2 regions of the Enterobacter pseudoroggenkampii genome follow, and region 2 is predicted to be linked to the other one. Evidence: predicted binding sites of a transcription regulator. Region 2 holds the regulator's gene; the other holds the start of a gene.

Region 1 (8,077 bases), on a different contig from region 2:
CCATCACCAGCCACCACCTTTGCGCACTTAGATGCAACCGTGGTACTGAGCCGTCAGATCGCGTCTCTGGGTATCTACCCGGCCGTTGACCCGCTGGACTCCACCAGCCGTCAGCTGGATCCACTGGTTGTTGGTCAGGAACACTACGACACCGCGCGTGGCGTACAGTCCCTGCTGCAGCGTTACCAGGAACTGAAAGACATCATCGCCATCCTGGGTATGGATGAACTGTCTGAAGAAGACAAACTGGTGGTAGCACGTGCGCGTAAGATCCAGCGCTTCCTGTCCCAGCCATTCTTCGTTGCGGAAGTATTCACCGGTTCTCCGGGTAAATACGTTTCCCTGAAAGACACCATCCGTGGCTTTAAAGGCATCATGGAAGGCGAATACGATCACCTGCCGGAGCAGGCGTTCTACATGGTTGGTTCCATCGACGAAGCCGTGGAAAAAGCCAAAAAACTTTAACGCCTTAATCGGAGGGTGATATGGCAATGACTTACCACCTGGACGTCGTCAGCGCAGAGCAACAAATGTTCTCTGGTCTGGTCGAGAAAATCCAGGTAACGGGTAGTGAAGGTGAACTGGGTATCTTCCCGGGTCACGCACCGCTGCTCACCGCCATTAAGCCTGGTATGATCCGCATCGTTAAACAGTTCGGTCACGAAGAGTTTATCTATCTGTCTGGCGGCATTCTTGAAGTGCAGCCTGGCAGTGTGACCGTTCTGGCCGATACCGCTATCCGTGGCCAGGATCTCGACGAAGCGCGAGCCCTGGAATCGAAGCGTAAGGCTGAAGAGCACATTAGCAGCTCTCATGGTGACGTGGATTACGCTCAGGCGTCTGCGGAGCTGGCCAAAGCGATCGCGAAACTGCGCGTTATCGAGTTGACCAAAAAAGCGATGTAACACCGGCTTGAAAAGCACAAAAGCCAGTCTGGATACCAGGCTGGCTTTTTTTTTCGGCCTTAATTCATGATGAAAAAGATGTAGAATTTTAAGCATCAAACGTTTTTACTTCTCACTCAAACTACCGTCAGGATGCGTATGTCAAACAGTGCGATGAGCGTGGTGATCCTTGCCGCAGGCAAAGGAACCCGCATGTATTCCGATCTGCCTAAGGTGCTCCACACGCTTGCAGGAAAGCCAATGGTGCAGCATGTCATTGATGCAGCGAATGAACTGGGTGCGAGTCAGGTCCACCTGGTCTACGGCCACGGTGGAGATCTGCTTAAAAAGACGCTGAGCGATGACAAGCTCAACTGGGTGCTTCAGGCCGAACAGTTGGGTACAGGCCATGCGATGCAGCAGGCAGCGCCTTTCTTTGCGGATGACGAAGACATTTTGATGCTCTACGGCGATGTCCCGCTGATCTCCGTTGAAACACTGACTCGCCTGCGTGCAGCCAAACCGCAGGGCGGCATCGGTTTGTTGACCGTCGTGCTGGACGATCCGAGCGGTTATGGCCGCATCACCCGTGAAAACGGTAACGTCACGGGTATTGTTGAGCATAAAGATGCCAGCGACGAACAGCGCAAGATTCAGGAGATCAACACCGGTATCCTGATTGCCAATGGCGCGGATATGAAGCGCTGGCTGTCCAAACTCAACAACAACAACGCGCAGGGTGAATACTACATCACCGACATCATTGCGATGGCGTACCACGAAGGGCGTGAAATTGCCGCCGTTCATCCGGCGCGCATCAGCGAAACGGACGGTGTGAACAACCGCCTGCAGCTTTCTCGTCTTGAGCGTATTTATCAGTCCGAGCAGGCTGAAAAACTGCTGCTGGCGGGCGTGATGCTGCGCGATCCGGCGCGTTTCGATCTGCGTGGTTCGTTATCTCACGGGCGTGACGTTGAGATTGATACTAACGTTATCCTCGAGGGTAACGTGACGCTGGGCAACCGCGTCAAAATTGGCACCGGCTGCGTGATTAAAAACAGCGTCATCGGTGACGACTGCGAAGTCAGCCCGTACAGCGTGGTGGAAGATGCCCGTCTGGATGCCGCCTGTACCATCGGCCCGTTTGCACGTCTGCGCCCGGGCGCTGAGCTGCTGGAAGGCGCTCACGTGGGTAACTTCGTGGAAATGAAAAAAGCGCGTCTGGGTAAAGGCTCGAAAGCCGGTCATCTGACCTATCTTGGCGACGCGGAAATTGGCAATAACGTGAATATTGGTGCAGGGACGATTACCTGTAACTATGACGGCGCGAATAAGTTTAAAACCATCATCGGTGATGACGTGTTCGTTGGCTCCGATACGCAGCTGGTGGCGCCTGTTACCGTGGGTAACGGGGTGACCATTGCCGCCGGAACAACCGTCACGCGCGATGTGGCCGAGAACGCGCTGGTGTTAAGCCGCGTTCCGCAGGTCAGCAAGCAGGGCTGGAAACGCCCGGTGAAGAAAAAGTAACGGATTTACCCCTCACCCTAACCCTCTCCCCACAGGGGAGAGGGGATCGTTCGGTGCGGTGTTTTTCTCCCTCGCCCCTTTGGGGAGAGGGCCGGGGTGAGGGGATAATATAATCCTCCCCCCACAAGCAGTACCCATAAAAATAACCCCACTCTCTACAAGGCTCGGGGCGCCCGGAAAGGGCAAATACAGGTCAGCGACAACGCAGGCATAATGCCTAAATTCGGAATCTAAAATTATGTGTGGAATTGTTGGCGCAGTTGCGCAGCGTGATATTGCTGAAATCCTTCTCGAAGGTTTACGTCGTCTGGAATACCGTGGTTACGACTCAGCCGGTCTGGCTGTCGTCGATGCAGAAGGCCATATGACCCGTCTGCGTCGTCTCGGAAAAGTGCAGATGCTGGCCCAGGCCGCGGAAGAACATCCGCTGCGCGGTGGTACCGGTATTGCGCACACCCGCTGGGCGACGCACGGTGAACCGTCTGAAGGTAACGCGCACCCGCATGTGTCTGAACACATCGTGGTCGTGCACAACGGCATTATCGAAAACCACGAACCGCTACGCGAAGAACTGAAAGCGCGCGGCTACACCTTCGTCTCTGAAACTGACACCGAAGTGATTGCTCACCTGGTGCACTGGGAGCTGGAGCAGGGCGGCACACTGCGTGATGCGGTGCTGCGTGCTATCCCTCAGCTGCGCGGTGCGTACGGTACGGTGATCATGGATTCCCGCGACCCGTCCACGCTGCTGGCCGCGCGTTCCGGTAGCCCGATGGTTATCGGTCTGGGCATGGGCGAAAACTTCATCGCTTCTGACCAGCTGGCGCTCCTGCCGGTTACCCGTCGCTTTATCTTCCTCGAAGAGGGTGATATCGCGGAAGTGACTCGCCGCAGCGTGACCGTGTTCGATACCAAAGGCGAGCAGGTGAAACGTCAGGAGATCGAATCGAATCTGCAGTACGACGCGGGCGATAAAGGCGCTTACCGTCACTACATGCAGAAAGAGATTTACGAGCAGCCAAACGCCATCAAAAACACCCTGACCGGGCGCATCAGCCACGGTGAAGTGGATCTGAGCGAGCTGGGTGCAAACGCGAACGAACTGCTCGGCAAGGTTGAGCACATTCAGATCGTGGCCTGCGGCACCTCCTACAACTCCGGTATGGTTTCTCGCTACTGGTTTGAATCCCTGGCGGGCGTGCCGTGCGATGTGGAAATCGCGTCTGAATTCCGCTATCGCAAATCTGCGGTGCGTCGTAACAGCCTGATGATCACCCTTTCCCAGTCTGGCGAAACGGCGGACACGCTTGCCGCGCTGCGTCTCTCTAAAGAGCTGGGTTACCTGGGCTCACTGGCCATCTGCAACGTTCCTGGCTCTTCCCTGGTGCGTGAATCCGATCTGGCGCTGATGACCAAAGCAGGCACCGAAATCGGCGTGGCCTCCACCAAAGCGTTTACCACGCAGCTGACCGTTCTGCTGATGCTGGTGGCGAAGCTGGCGCGTCTGAAAGGCGAAGATGCTTCCGTTGAGCACGACATCGTTCACGGCCTACAGGCGCTGCCGAGCCGCATTGAGCAGATGCTGTCTCAGGACAAACGCATTGAAGCGCTGGCGGAAGACTTCTCTGATAAACATCACGCCCTGTTCCTGGGTCGTGGCGATCAGTATCCGATTGCGCTGGAAGGCGCGCTGAAGCTGAAAGAGATCTCCTACATTCACGCTGAAGCCTATGCGGCAGGCGAGCTGAAACACGGCCCGCTGGCGCTGATTGACGCGGATATGCCGGTCATCGTTGTGGCACCAAACAACGAACTGCTGGAAAAACTGAAATCTAACATCGAAGAAGTCCGCGCCCGCGGTGGTGTCCTGTACGTCTTCGCCGACAAAGATGCCGGTTTTGTCAGCAATGACAACATGCACATCATCGAGATGCCGCATGTGGAAGAGGTGATTGCACCCATCTTCTACACCGTTCCGCTGCAGCTGCTGGCCTATCACGTGGCGCTGATCAAAGGCACCGACGTCGACCAGCCGCGTAACCTGGCGAAATCGGTTACCGTAGAATAATCCCTTCAGGCTCCACCTTCGGGTGGAGCTTTTTTATCCTGCCTGGTTTGTTTTTCATCAATCCTTTCTCATTTTTAATAATGACAATTTGTCATCTTCAGCTACTTTTTTCAGTGTCACATAAAGAAAATATTTCTGAAAACGTCTTGTCATAAAAGTGGCTAATGCATTGAAATATAATATTTATTTTGCTTGTTTTTAAGTGAAATTTCCATTGTCATAAAACTGTCATAATTCGTACATTTATCTGTCACCTGTTTGTCCTATTTTGCTCATCGTAGCCACTAAACAACGATTTACGAAAATCTTGCAGGAGACATTATGAAAGTTATGCGTACCACTGTCGCAACTGTTGTCGCCGCGACCTTATCTCTGAGCGCGTTCTCTGTATTTGCAGAAGCAAGCCTGACTGGCGCTGGTGCAACCTTCCCTGCGCCGGTGTATGCCAAATGGGCGGATACCTACCAGAAAGAAACTGGTAACAAGGTTAACTATCAGGGTATCGGCTCCTCCGGTGGCGTGAAACAAATTACCGCGAACACGGTTGATTTCGGCGCATCAGACGCTCCGCTGTCTGATGACAAACTGGCTCAGGAAGGCCTGTTCCAGTTCCCGACCGTGATCGGTGGCGTGGTCCTGGCCATCAACCTGCCGGGCGTGAAGTCGGGCGAGCTGGTGCTGGACGGCAAAACCCTGGGTGACATCTACCTGGGCAAAATCAAAAAATGGGATGACGAAGCGATCGCCAAACTCAACCCAGGCCTGAAGCTGCCTTCTCAGAACATCGCCGTGGTTCGCCGCGCGGATGGTTCCGGTACCTCTTTCGTGTTCACCAGCTACCTGGCAAAAGTGAACGAAGAGTGGAAATCTAAAGTCGGCTCCGGCTCTACCGTTAACTGGCCAACCGGTCTGGGCGGTAAAGGTAACGACGGTATCGCTGCGTTCGTACAGCGTCTGCCTGGCTCCATCGGCTACGTAGAGTATGCGTATGCGAAGCAGAACAACCTGTCCTACACCAAACTGGTTTCAGCCGACGGCAAACCGGTTAGCCCAACCGAAGAGAACTTTGCTAACGCAGCGAAAGGCGCTGACTGGAGCAAATCGTTCGCGCAGGATCTGACTAACCAGAAAGGCGAAGGTGCATGGCCAATCACCTCTACCACCTTCATCCTGGTTCACAAAGAGCAGAAGAAACCTGAGCAGGGCACCGAAGTGCTGAAGTTCTTCGACTGGGCATACAAAAACGGCGGCAAACAGGCTAACGCTCTGGATTACGCCACCCTGCCGGACAACGTGGTTGAGCAGATTCGCGCTGCATGGAAAACCAACGTGAAAGACAGCAGCGGTAAAGCGCTGTACTAACAGGATATATTTAACGAAGATGGCGGGTGGCGCTGCGCTTACCCGCCCTACGGTTTAAGCTGTAGGCCCGGTAAGCGTTAGCGCCACCGGGCATATTCGTAAAAACGTCTCAAACAGAAGAGTAATTTATGGCTGCAACCAAGCCTGCATTTAACCCTCCGGGTAAAAAAGGTGACATGATTTTCAGCGCGCTGGTTAAACTGGCTGCGCTGATTGTGCTATTGCTGCTGGGCGGCATTATCGTGTCTCTGATTTTCTCCTCATGGCCGAGCATCCAGAAATTCGGTTTCTCCTTCCTGTGGACCAAAGAGTGGGACGCGCCGAACGACATCTACGGTGCCCTGGTGCCGATTTACGGCACGTTGATGACCTCGTTCATCGCCCTTCTGATTGCGGTTCCGGTAAGCTTTGGTATTGCCCTGTTCCTGACGGAACTGGCGCCGGGCTGGCTGCGGCGCCCGCTGGGTATTGCCATCGAACTGCTGGCAGCCATTCCAAGTATCGTCTACGGCATGTGGGGCCTGTTCATCTTTGCTCCGCTGTTCGCCACATACTTCCAGGAACCGGTCGGTAACGTTCTTTCTGCCATTCCGTTTGTGGGGGCCCTGTTCTCTGGCCCGGCTTTCGGTATTGGCATTCTGGCGGCAGGTGTGATCCTCGCCATCATGATTATTCCGTACATTGCGGCGGTTATGCGCGATGTCTTCGAACAAACGCCGGTGATGATGAAAGAGTCGGCCTACGGTATCGGCTGCACCACCTGGGAAGTGATCTGGCGCATCGTCCTTCCGTTCACCAAAAATGGGGTGATCGGGGGCGTGATGCTGGGCTTAGGTCGTGCGTTGGGTGAAACCATGGCGGTCACCTTTATCATCGGTAACACCTACCAGCTCGACAGCGCGTCGCTCTATATGCCGGGTAACAGTATTACCTCGGCGCTGGCGAATGAATTTGCGGAAGCGGAATCGGGGCTGCACGTGGCGGCGCTGATGGAGCTGGGTCTGATTCTGTTCGTTATCACCTTCATTGTTCTGGCGATTTCCAAGCTGATGATTATGCGTCTCGCTAAAAATGAGGGGGCACGCTAATGGCTACTCTCGAAATGCAAGCAACCGCTGAACTGGCGGAATCTCGCCGTAAAATGCAGGCCAGACGCCGCATGAAAAACCGCATTGCCCTGACGCTCTCTATGGCGACGATGGCATTCGGCCTGTTCTGGCTGGTCTGGATCCTCTTCTCGACGGTCGTTCGCGGAATTGACGGAATGTCACTGTCGCTGTTCACCGAAATGACGCCGCCGCCGAACACGGCGGGTGGTGGCCTGGCGAATGCCCTGGCGGGCAGCGGACTGCTGATCCTCTGGGCGACGGTCTTTGGCACGCCGCTGGGCATCATGGCGGGCATCTACCTGGCAGAATACGGTCGTAAATCCTGGCTGGCGGAAGTCATTCGCTTCATCAACGATATTCTGCTGTCTGCACCGTCTATCGTCGTGGGTCTGTTTGTTTACACCGTGGTGGTGGCGCAGATGGAACACTTCTCTGGCTGGGCGGGCGTGATTGCACTGGCGCTGCTGCAGGTGCCGATTGTGATTCGAACCACCGAGAACATGCTGAAACTGGTGCCGGACAGCCTGCGTGAAGCGGCTTATGCGCTGGGTACGCCGAAATGGAAGATGATCTCGGCGATTACGCTGAAGGCATCGGTCTCTGGGATCATGACCGGTATCCTGCTGGCGGTGGCGCGTATCGCGGGTGAAACGGCGCCGCTGCTGTTTACGTCCCTCTCCAATCAGTTCTGGAGCACGGACATGATGCAGCCGATCGCCAACCTGCCGGTGACGATCTTTAAATTTGCGATGAGCCCCTTCGCGGAATGGCAGCAGCTGGCCTGGGCCGGGGTGCTGATCATTACCCTTTGCGTACTGTTGCTGAACATTCTGGCGCGCGTCATTTTCGCGAAGAAGAAACACGGTTAATTTTTTACGGCGCGACAGCTCGCGGCGCCGAATGAGGAAATGAGTCAATGAGTATGGTTGATACTGCCCCGGGTAAGATTCAGGTTCGTGATTTGAACTTCTACTACGGCAAATTCCATGCCCTGAAGAACATCAACCTGGATATCGCCAAGAACCAGGTCACGGCATTTATCGGTCCGTCCGGCTGTGGGAAATCCACGCTGCTGCGTACCTTTAACAAAATGTATTCGCTCTATCCGGAGCAGCGTGCTGAAG
Region 2 (8,077 bases):
GCTCAGACCGAGGTTTGACACCGCCATAGAGAAGATGCCGAGGATAAACACCAGGGTGCGGTAAGAGAGCGGCAGATACTGTGCAAAGAACTCTGCGCAGGCGCAGGTCAGGCCAACCGCGGTGACCAGACAGGCCAGGAAGATGAGTGCCGCCAGCAGCATACTGCCCGCACCGCCGAAGGTGTGCTGAACGTAGGCGTGCAGGATAGCCGCACCGTTGGCGTTCTGATCGACCAGCATGGCGCTGTCGGAGCCCAGACGGAACAGCGCCAGATACAGCAGCGTCAGACCCACACCGGCCATCAGGCCAGCCCAGATGGTATAGCGGGTCAGCAGGCGCGCTTCGGTCACACCGCGGGAACGCGCGGCGTTAACGATAACGATACCAAACACCATGGCGCCCAGCGTATCCATCGTCAGGTAGCCGTTCACAAAGCCGTTAGAGAACGCGGCGTTTTTATAGGCGTCCATCGCATCGCTAATCGGGCCCGCTGGCCAGACGATGGCCGCTACCGCCAGAACAATCAGCGCCACAATTTTCAGCGGAGCCAGGAAGTTACCCACGGTATCCAGCAGTTTGCCCGGATAGAGGGAAACCAGAATCACGATCGCGAAGTAGATCAGGCTGTAGATAAACAGCGGCATCGCGCCGTCACCGGTCAGAGGAGCAATACCCACTTCGAAGGAAACGGTGGCCGTACGCGGGGTCGCAAACAGCGGGCCAACGGCCAGATAGCAGACGGTTGCCAGCAGAACGCCCGCCACTTTACCAATCGGGGTGCTAAGGCTATCCACACCGCCACCGACTTTCGCCAGCGCGACGACGGTGAGAACCGGCAGACCCACGGCAGTAATCAGGAAACCAAACGCGGCGGTCCAGACGTGTTCACCCGCCTGTAGGCCAACCATTGGAGGGAAAATGATGTTGCCTGCGCCAACGAACAGCGCAAATGTCATAAAGCCCAGCGCGATGATGTCACGCGATTTTAAGTGATGGGTCATAAAACCTTACTGCCTGTGGATGTGGTGTTGAAAACATTGAGATTTTCGATATCCCTGACGGGACGATACAGCCGAAAATTTGCTCAATTTCAGCGGGAAATGCTCCCGTCCTGGCGTGGAGAAGAATAGTTTTTCGATTTACCACGCAAATACAGTCGGTCTGACAGTATCTGGGGCGCAATTTAAACGCTTATAACGTTTAAAGGCAAGGTGGGATCGCAAAACCAGAACAATATGCCAGTATGAAAATACACGTTAGAATAATACGCTGTTTATAAGAAAAACCCATGGCTAATCATGCGAACAAAAAACAGACAGCCGTATAAAATTCATCCGCGTTTCGCTTGACTGCAAAGCAAACGGGCCAGCGATGGCTGACCCGTGGAAAGGTAAAATGACACGCCTGCCGTCAGGCGATCTTTTTGGCAATTAATCGTTCCGGAATAACGAAACTGAAACGGGTTCCTTTACCCAGCGTACTCTGAATATCGAGACGGCTTTCATGGTGATTCACCGCGTGTTTCACAATTGCCAGCCCCAGGCCGCTTCCGCCCGTCTGCCGGGATCGCGCTTTATCCACACGGTAAAAGCGCTCGGTCAGACGCGGAATATGCTCCGGCGCGATCCCCGGCCCATTGTCTTCCACGCTAAACTCCGCCCCCGTTGGGGCATGGTGCCAGCGCACCACGATATTTGTCCCCTCAGGCGTATGATTCACCGCGTTATACACCAGGTTGGAAATAGCGCTACGCAGTTCATCTTCGCTGCCCAGCACCTTCAGCGTATTGTCGACCTCAAAGGTCAGGTGATGCTTTTTGTGGCTTAACGTCTGCGCTTCACGCTCCACGACCCGCAGCATCATCGGGACATCAATGGTGTCATTTAGTGCCAGCGTTGGCGCCGCTTCAATCTTCGAGAGCGTCAGCAGCTGCTTCACCAGCCCTTCCATCCGGTGCGTTTGCTCGCGCATGGTGTGCAGCGCTTTTTCACGCGGCGCGCCTTCCAGCGTTTGCTCCTGCATCATTTCCAGGTAGCCCTGCAGCACGGTCAACGGGGTTCGCAGTTCGTGACTGACGTTGGCGAAGAAGTTGCGACGCGCCCCTTCCAGCTGGTGCATTTGGGTAACATCGCGCGCCACCATCAGCCACTGCTTATCGCTGTAGGGCATCACGCGGATCTCCAGATGGCGACCATTATTGAGCTTCAGATTGTGCGGACGGGTAAAATCACGCTTTTTCAGGTACAGCGTAAACTCGGGATAGCGCAGAAGGTTGAGGATATTTTGACCGTTGTCATCCGGCCAGCGCAGGCCCAGCAGCTGTTGCGCCAGGCCGTTACACCAGAAGATCGTCCCTTCTTCGGTTGTCAGAATCACGGCATCCGGCAGCGACTCTGCACCGCTGCGGAAACGCTTAATCAGGCTTCCCAGCTCGCGGCGACGCTTTTTATTACGCATCTGCATCTGATGCAGACCGTACAGCAGCGGCTCCCAGCTGCCGCTTCCCGGCGGCGGCGTCATACTTCGGTCAACCCACAGCCACCAGGAGAGGCGCAGCAGGTTCCAGAAATGCCAGATCAGCAGCCCGGTGACCGACGCCAGCAGAAACCACGGCAGGTGTCCAAGAAAGGCCCCAAGAAGGAAGGCCGGAATACAGCATAAGATCAGTTCAAAGACGAGCCTTTTCCATGACAGACGTTCCAGCACGCGTCACACTCCTGTCATTGTTCAGAAACGGGTAGAAAAACGATAACCCGTGCCGCGGACCGTCTGCACCATGCGATCGTGGCCGCTCAGTTCCAGTGCTTTTCGCAGGCGGCGAATATGTACGTCAACCGTCCGGTCTTCGACATACACGTTAGTTCCCCAGACGTTATTCAGCAACTGCTCGCGGCTGTACACGCGTTCCGGGTGGGTCATAAAGAAGTGCAGGAGTTTAAATTCGGTAGGCCCCATGTCGAGGGGATTTTCACCGGTCATCACGCGGTGTGAGGTGGGATCAAGGCTCAGCCCCTGCATCTCAATCACCTCTTCCACCGCCATCGGCGAAATACGGCGCATCACGGCTTTAATGCGGGCGACCAGCTCTTTAGGGGAGAACGGTTTGGTAATGTAATCGTCCGCGCCGGTCTCAAGACCGCGCACGCGATCCTCTTCTTCTCCGCGCGCCGTAAGCATCACAACCGGGATGTCGCGGGTCAGCGCTTCACGCTTCAGGTGTTTGATAAACTGCAGTCCGGAGCCGCCAGGCAACATCCAGTCCAGCAGAATCAGATCGGGCCAGGGTTCATTCAGCTGGTTCACTGCGCTGTCATAATCTTCCGCTTCAACCGGCTGGAAACCGTTTTGCTCGAGCACGAAGCACACCATTTCACGAATTGGAGCTTCATCTTCTACGACCAGAATACGTCTCGCCATACTTTGCCCTGTCTTATCTTATTTAAGTTACAAGTTTGTAATTCGGCGCCATTATGCGTCAGATTTATGACAGATTTATGAAAAACAGTACCACGATAACGGGCAAACCGTTGTTTTATTACAGCGGTTATTTTCCCTTCTCTGAACGTTTATAATCCTGCTTTCTCTTTTTTGCCACGGATCAGCTATGCGCATACTTCACACCTCGGACTGGCATCTGGGTCAAAATTTTTACAGCAAAAGCCGTGCGGCTGAACATGAAGCGTTCCTGAACTGGCTGCTGGAAACGGCCCGGACGCACGAGGTGGACGCGATTATTGTGGCGGGTGACATCTTTGATACCGGCTCGCCCCCCAGCTATGCGCGTGAACTGTATAACCGCTTCGTGGTGAATCTGCAGCAAACCGGCTGTCACCTGGTGATTGTCGCCGGCAACCATGATTCCGTCGCCACGCTCAATGAATCCCGCGATATCCTGGCATTTCTCAATACCACCGTGGTCGCCAGCGCCGGGCACGCCCCGCAGATCCTGAATAAACGCGACGGCTCGCCGGGGGCTGTGCTGTGTCCGATACCGTTTTTACGTCCGCGGGACATCGTGCAAAGCCAGGCAGGGCTGTCGGGTGCAGAAAAGCAGCAACATCTGTTACAGGCCATCACCGACTATTACCGCCAGCAGCACGCCGAAGCCTGTGCCCTGCGGGGTGAACAGCCTATTCCGGTGATTGCAACCGGGCATCTCACCACCGTCGGGGCCAGTAAAAGTGACGCCGTGCGTGACATCTATATCGGTACGCTGGATGCCTTTCCGGCGCAGAACTTCCCGCCAGCCGACTACATTGCGCTCGGACACATTCACCGCGCGCAGGTTATTGGCGGCAGCGAGCACATCCGCTACTGCGGCTCCCCTATTTCGCTCAGCTTTGACGAAACAGGGAAAGCCAAATCCGTGCATCTGGTGAGCTTCAGCGAGGGAAAACTCCGCGCCGTCGAGACGCTGGAAGTACCGGTCACCCAGCCGCTGGCGGTGCTGAAAGGCGATCTCGATGCCATCACCGCCCAGCTGGAACAGTGGCGCGGTGTCGAACAAGATCCCCCCGTCTGGCTGGATATCGAAATCACCACCGATGACTACCTGCACGATATGCAGCGCAAAATTCAGGCGCTGACGGAGGATTTGCCCGTCGAAGTCTTACTGGTCCGCCGCAGCCGCGAGCAGCGCGAGAAAATTCTGTTAAGCGCTCAACGTGAAACGCTCAGTGAACTGCGGGTTGAAGAGGTGTTTGAACGCAGGCTCTCGCAGGAAGAGATTGACGACGCGAAGCGCGCAAGACTCAGCGAACTGTTCAGCCGTACCCTGCATGCGCTCAATGATGAGGAAGAAAACGCATGAAAATTTTGAGCCTGCGCCTGAAAAATCTCAACTCACTCAAGGGCGAGTGGAAAATTGACTTTACCGAGGAGCCGTTTGCCAGCAACGGGCTGTTTGCCATCACCGGCGCGACCGGGGCAGGAAAAACTACCCTGCTCGACGCCATCTGTCTGGCGCTTTATCACGAAACGCCGCGACTGCAGAAGGTCTCTCAGGCGCAAAATGATCTGATGACGCGCGACACCGCCGAATGCCTGGCAGAAGTGGAGTTCGAGGTAAAAGGCACCGCCTATCGCGCCTTCTGGAGCCAGAACCGGGCGCGCAACCAGCCGGACGGGAACCTGCAGGCACCGCGCGTGGAGCTGGCGCGCTGTGAAGATGGCAAAATCCTGGCCGACAAAGTGTCGGATAAGCTGGAGCAAACCGCCGCGCTTACCGGGCTGGACTACGGGCGCTTTACCCGCTCGATGCTGCTGTCACAGGGGCAGTTTGCCGCCTTCCTTAATGCCAAACCGAGCGATCGTGCCGAGCTGCTGGAAGAGCTGACCGGCACCGAGATCTACGGCCAGATTTCCGCCATGGTGTTTGAAAAACATAAAGCCGCCCGCAGCGTGCTTGAAAAGTGCGAGGCGCAGGCGGCGGGCGTCGTTCTGTTGAGCGAAGAACAGCAGCAGCAGTTACAGCAAAGTTTGCAGGCACTTACTGACGAAGAGAAAACCCTGCTGGTTCAGCAGCAAAGCCAGCAGAAAGATTTTCAGTGGCTTACGCGTCATGATGAGCTCGTGCGCGAGCAACAGCGCGTCACCGCGACGCAGCAGCAGGCGCAACAGGCGCTGACGAACGCTGCGCCAGAGCTGGCAAAGCTCCAGCTTGCTCTGCCCGCCGCCCAGCTTCGACCGCTCTGGGAACATCAGCAGGAGCAAACCGCGCGTCTGGCACAGACGCAGCAGCGAATTATCGAAGTAAATACTCGCTTACAAGCCAGAACCGCGCTGCGTTCACGTATCCGCAATGCCGCCCTGCGTAACCACGAACAGCTTCAGACCGAACTGACGGCGCTGGCGCAGTGGCTGGCGGAGCACGATCGCTATCGGCTGCTGGGACAGGAGATTGCCGGCTGGCGCGCCCAGTTCTCGCAGCTTAACCGCGATAAAACGCAGTTAGCCTCGCTTGCTGCGCGGATGAGTGAATTACGCAACAGGCTGGCTGAGATGCCGGAAAATGCGCTGACCCTGACGGCGGATGAGGTCAGCGCGGCCATGGAGCAGCAGTCCCGGTCACGCACGCTGCGCCAGCGGCTAACGTCGCTGCATGCCCGCTATCAGCCGCTGCAAAAGCGCCTGCGCCAGAGCGGTGAAAGCGTGCAGAAGGCGCAGGCCGAACAAAATAAACTCAATGAAACGCTGACGCTGCGCCGCCAGCAGTACAAAGAGAAACACCAGCACTATCTGGACCTGAAGGCCCTGTGCGAACGCGAAGCGACGATTAAAGACCTGGAAAGCTATCGTGCCCGGCTTGAGGCCGGCAAACCCTGTCCGCTGTGCGGCTCCAGCGAGCATCCCGCCGTTGAGCAATACCAGTCGCTTGAGCTGACGGATAACCAGCGCCGCCGTGATGCCCTGGAAAAAGAGGTCGCCGCGCTTAAAGAGGAAGGCCTGCTGGTGCTGGGACAGGTTAATGCCCTGACTCAGCAGATCCAGCGCGAGACAGACGAAGTTCAGACGCTCTCTCAGGAAGAGCAAGCACTCACTAAAGAGTGGATCGAGGCCTGTGCTTCCCTGAATATAGCGTTGAATATTCAGGACGATATCGCGCCATGGCTGAACGAGCAGGAACAGTACGAGCGCCAGCTTTATCAGCTCAGCCAACGTCTGACCCTGCAAAACCAGTTGAACGAGCAGGAAGCGCAGGAGCGACAGTATCAGCAGCAGCTGACGGCCGCGCGACAGGCGCTGGAACACGCCCTGCTCTCGCTATCACTCAACGTACCTGAAGACGGTAATGAAGCCGCCTGGCTGCACGCCCGCGAAGCGGAATTCTCGCAGTGGCAGGAGAAGCAAACGCAGCACGGCGTGCTTCAGGAACGCATAAACGCCCTGAAGCCGCTGCTCGACGCGCTTCCGGCAACGAACAGCGCAGACGCCGAACCGGTTATTCCTGACAACTGGCGCGACATCCACGACGAGTGCGTGTCGCTACAGAGCCAGCTGACCGCGCAACAGCAGCAGGAGACGCTGGAGCAAGAGCGTCTGCAACAGTCGCAGACGCAGTTCACCGCGGCGCTCTCGGCAAGCTGCTTTGCCGATCGGGACGCGTTCCTTGCCGCGCTGTTGGATGACGACGCTATTCGCCACCTTGAACAGCTGAAACAGTCGCTGGAAAACCAGATACAGCAGGCCGCGGCCCTTTCCGGCCAGGCTAACCAGCAGCTGCAGGCTCATCTGGCGCTGCGGCCGGAAGGGCTCGACGCCGATGCCCCCACGCTGCAAAGCCAGCTGCAGCAGCTGGCGCAGCGGCTGCGCGAGAACACCACGCATCAGGGCGAGATCCGTCAGCAGCTTAAGCAGGACAGCGATAACCGTCAGCACCAGTTGGCGTTGATGCAGCAAATTGAAGAGGCCGCGCGCCAGGCGGACGACTGGGGGTACCTGAACGCGCTGATCGGCTCCAGCACCGGCGACAAGTTCCGTAAGTTCGCCCAGGGACTGACGCTGGACAATCTTGTCTGGCTCGCAAACCAGCAGCTTAACCGTCTGCACGGGCGTTATCTGCTGCAGCGTAAGGCCAGTGACGCGCTGGAGCTGGAAGTGGTCGATACCTGGCAGGCGGATGCGGTTCGCGATACCCGTACGCTCTCGGGCGGTGAAAGCTTCCTGGTCAGCCTGGCGCTGGCGCTGGCCCTTTCCGATCTGGTGAGTCATAAGACGCGGATCGATTCCCTGTTCCTGGATGAAGGGTTCGGCACGCTCGACAGTGAAACGCTGGATACCGCGCTGGATGCGCTCGACGCGCTGAACGCCACCGGGAAAACCATCGGCGTGATCAGCCACGTTGAGGCGATGAAAGAGCGCATTCCGGTGCAGATTAAGGTGAAGAAGATCAACGGCCTGGGGTATAGCAGGCTGGATAAGGTGTTTGCGGTGGAATGAATGGGGTGATCGTGCGGTCTGATGCCCTCACCCTAACCCTCTCCCACAGGGAGAGGGAATAAACGTTTATTCTGGCCATAACCACGCCGCGCCGCGCACGCCGCTGGAGTCCCCGTGCAGCGCTTTGCGGATCGGGGT

What was found. Region 2 encodes PhoB, which activates phosphate uptake and scavenging genes when phosphate is short. Its sites were predicted from a motif close to CTGTCATAAAACTGNCNNAT; they were not measured.
Region 1: pstS (phosphate ABC transporter substrate-binding protein PstS) is a predicted target of PhoB. The motif match lies at 4,697-4,716, and genes of this name have one in related genera.

What each region holds. Positions count from the first base shown of each region.
Region 1 is NZ_JAPMLV010000003.1:25,272-33,348, forward strand. Features, by position in the region: gene atpD (F0F1 ATP synthase subunit beta) at 1-465, shown strand, start outside; gene OTG14_RS15710 (F0F1 ATP synthase subunit epsilon) at 486-905, shown strand; gene glmU (bifunctional UDP-N-acetylglucosamine diphosphorylase/glucosamine-1-phosphate N-acetyltransferase GlmU) at 1,044-2,414, shown strand; gene glmS (glutamine--fructose-6-phosphate transaminase (isomerizing)) at 2,653-4,482, shown strand; gene pstS (phosphate ABC transporter substrate-binding protein PstS) at 4,804-5,844, shown strand; gene pstC (phosphate ABC transporter permease PstC) at 5,973-6,932, shown strand; gene pstA (phosphate ABC transporter permease PstA) at 6,932-7,822, shown strand; gene pstB (phosphate ABC transporter ATP-binding protein PstB) at 7,870-8,077, shown strand, end outside.
Region 2 is NZ_JAPMLV010000001.1:89,361-97,437, reverse strand. Features, by position in the region: gene brnQ (branched-chain amino acid transporter carrier protein BrnQ) at 1-1,002, opposite strand, end outside; gene phoR (phosphate regulon sensor histidine kinase PhoR) at 1,412-2,707, opposite strand; gene phoB (phosphate response regulator transcription factor PhoB) at 2,729-3,418, opposite strand; gene sbcD (exonuclease subunit SbcD) at 3,606-4,811, shown strand; gene sbcC (exonuclease subunit SbcC) at 4,808-7,939, shown strand; gene mak (fructokinase) at 8,006-8,077, opposite strand, start outside.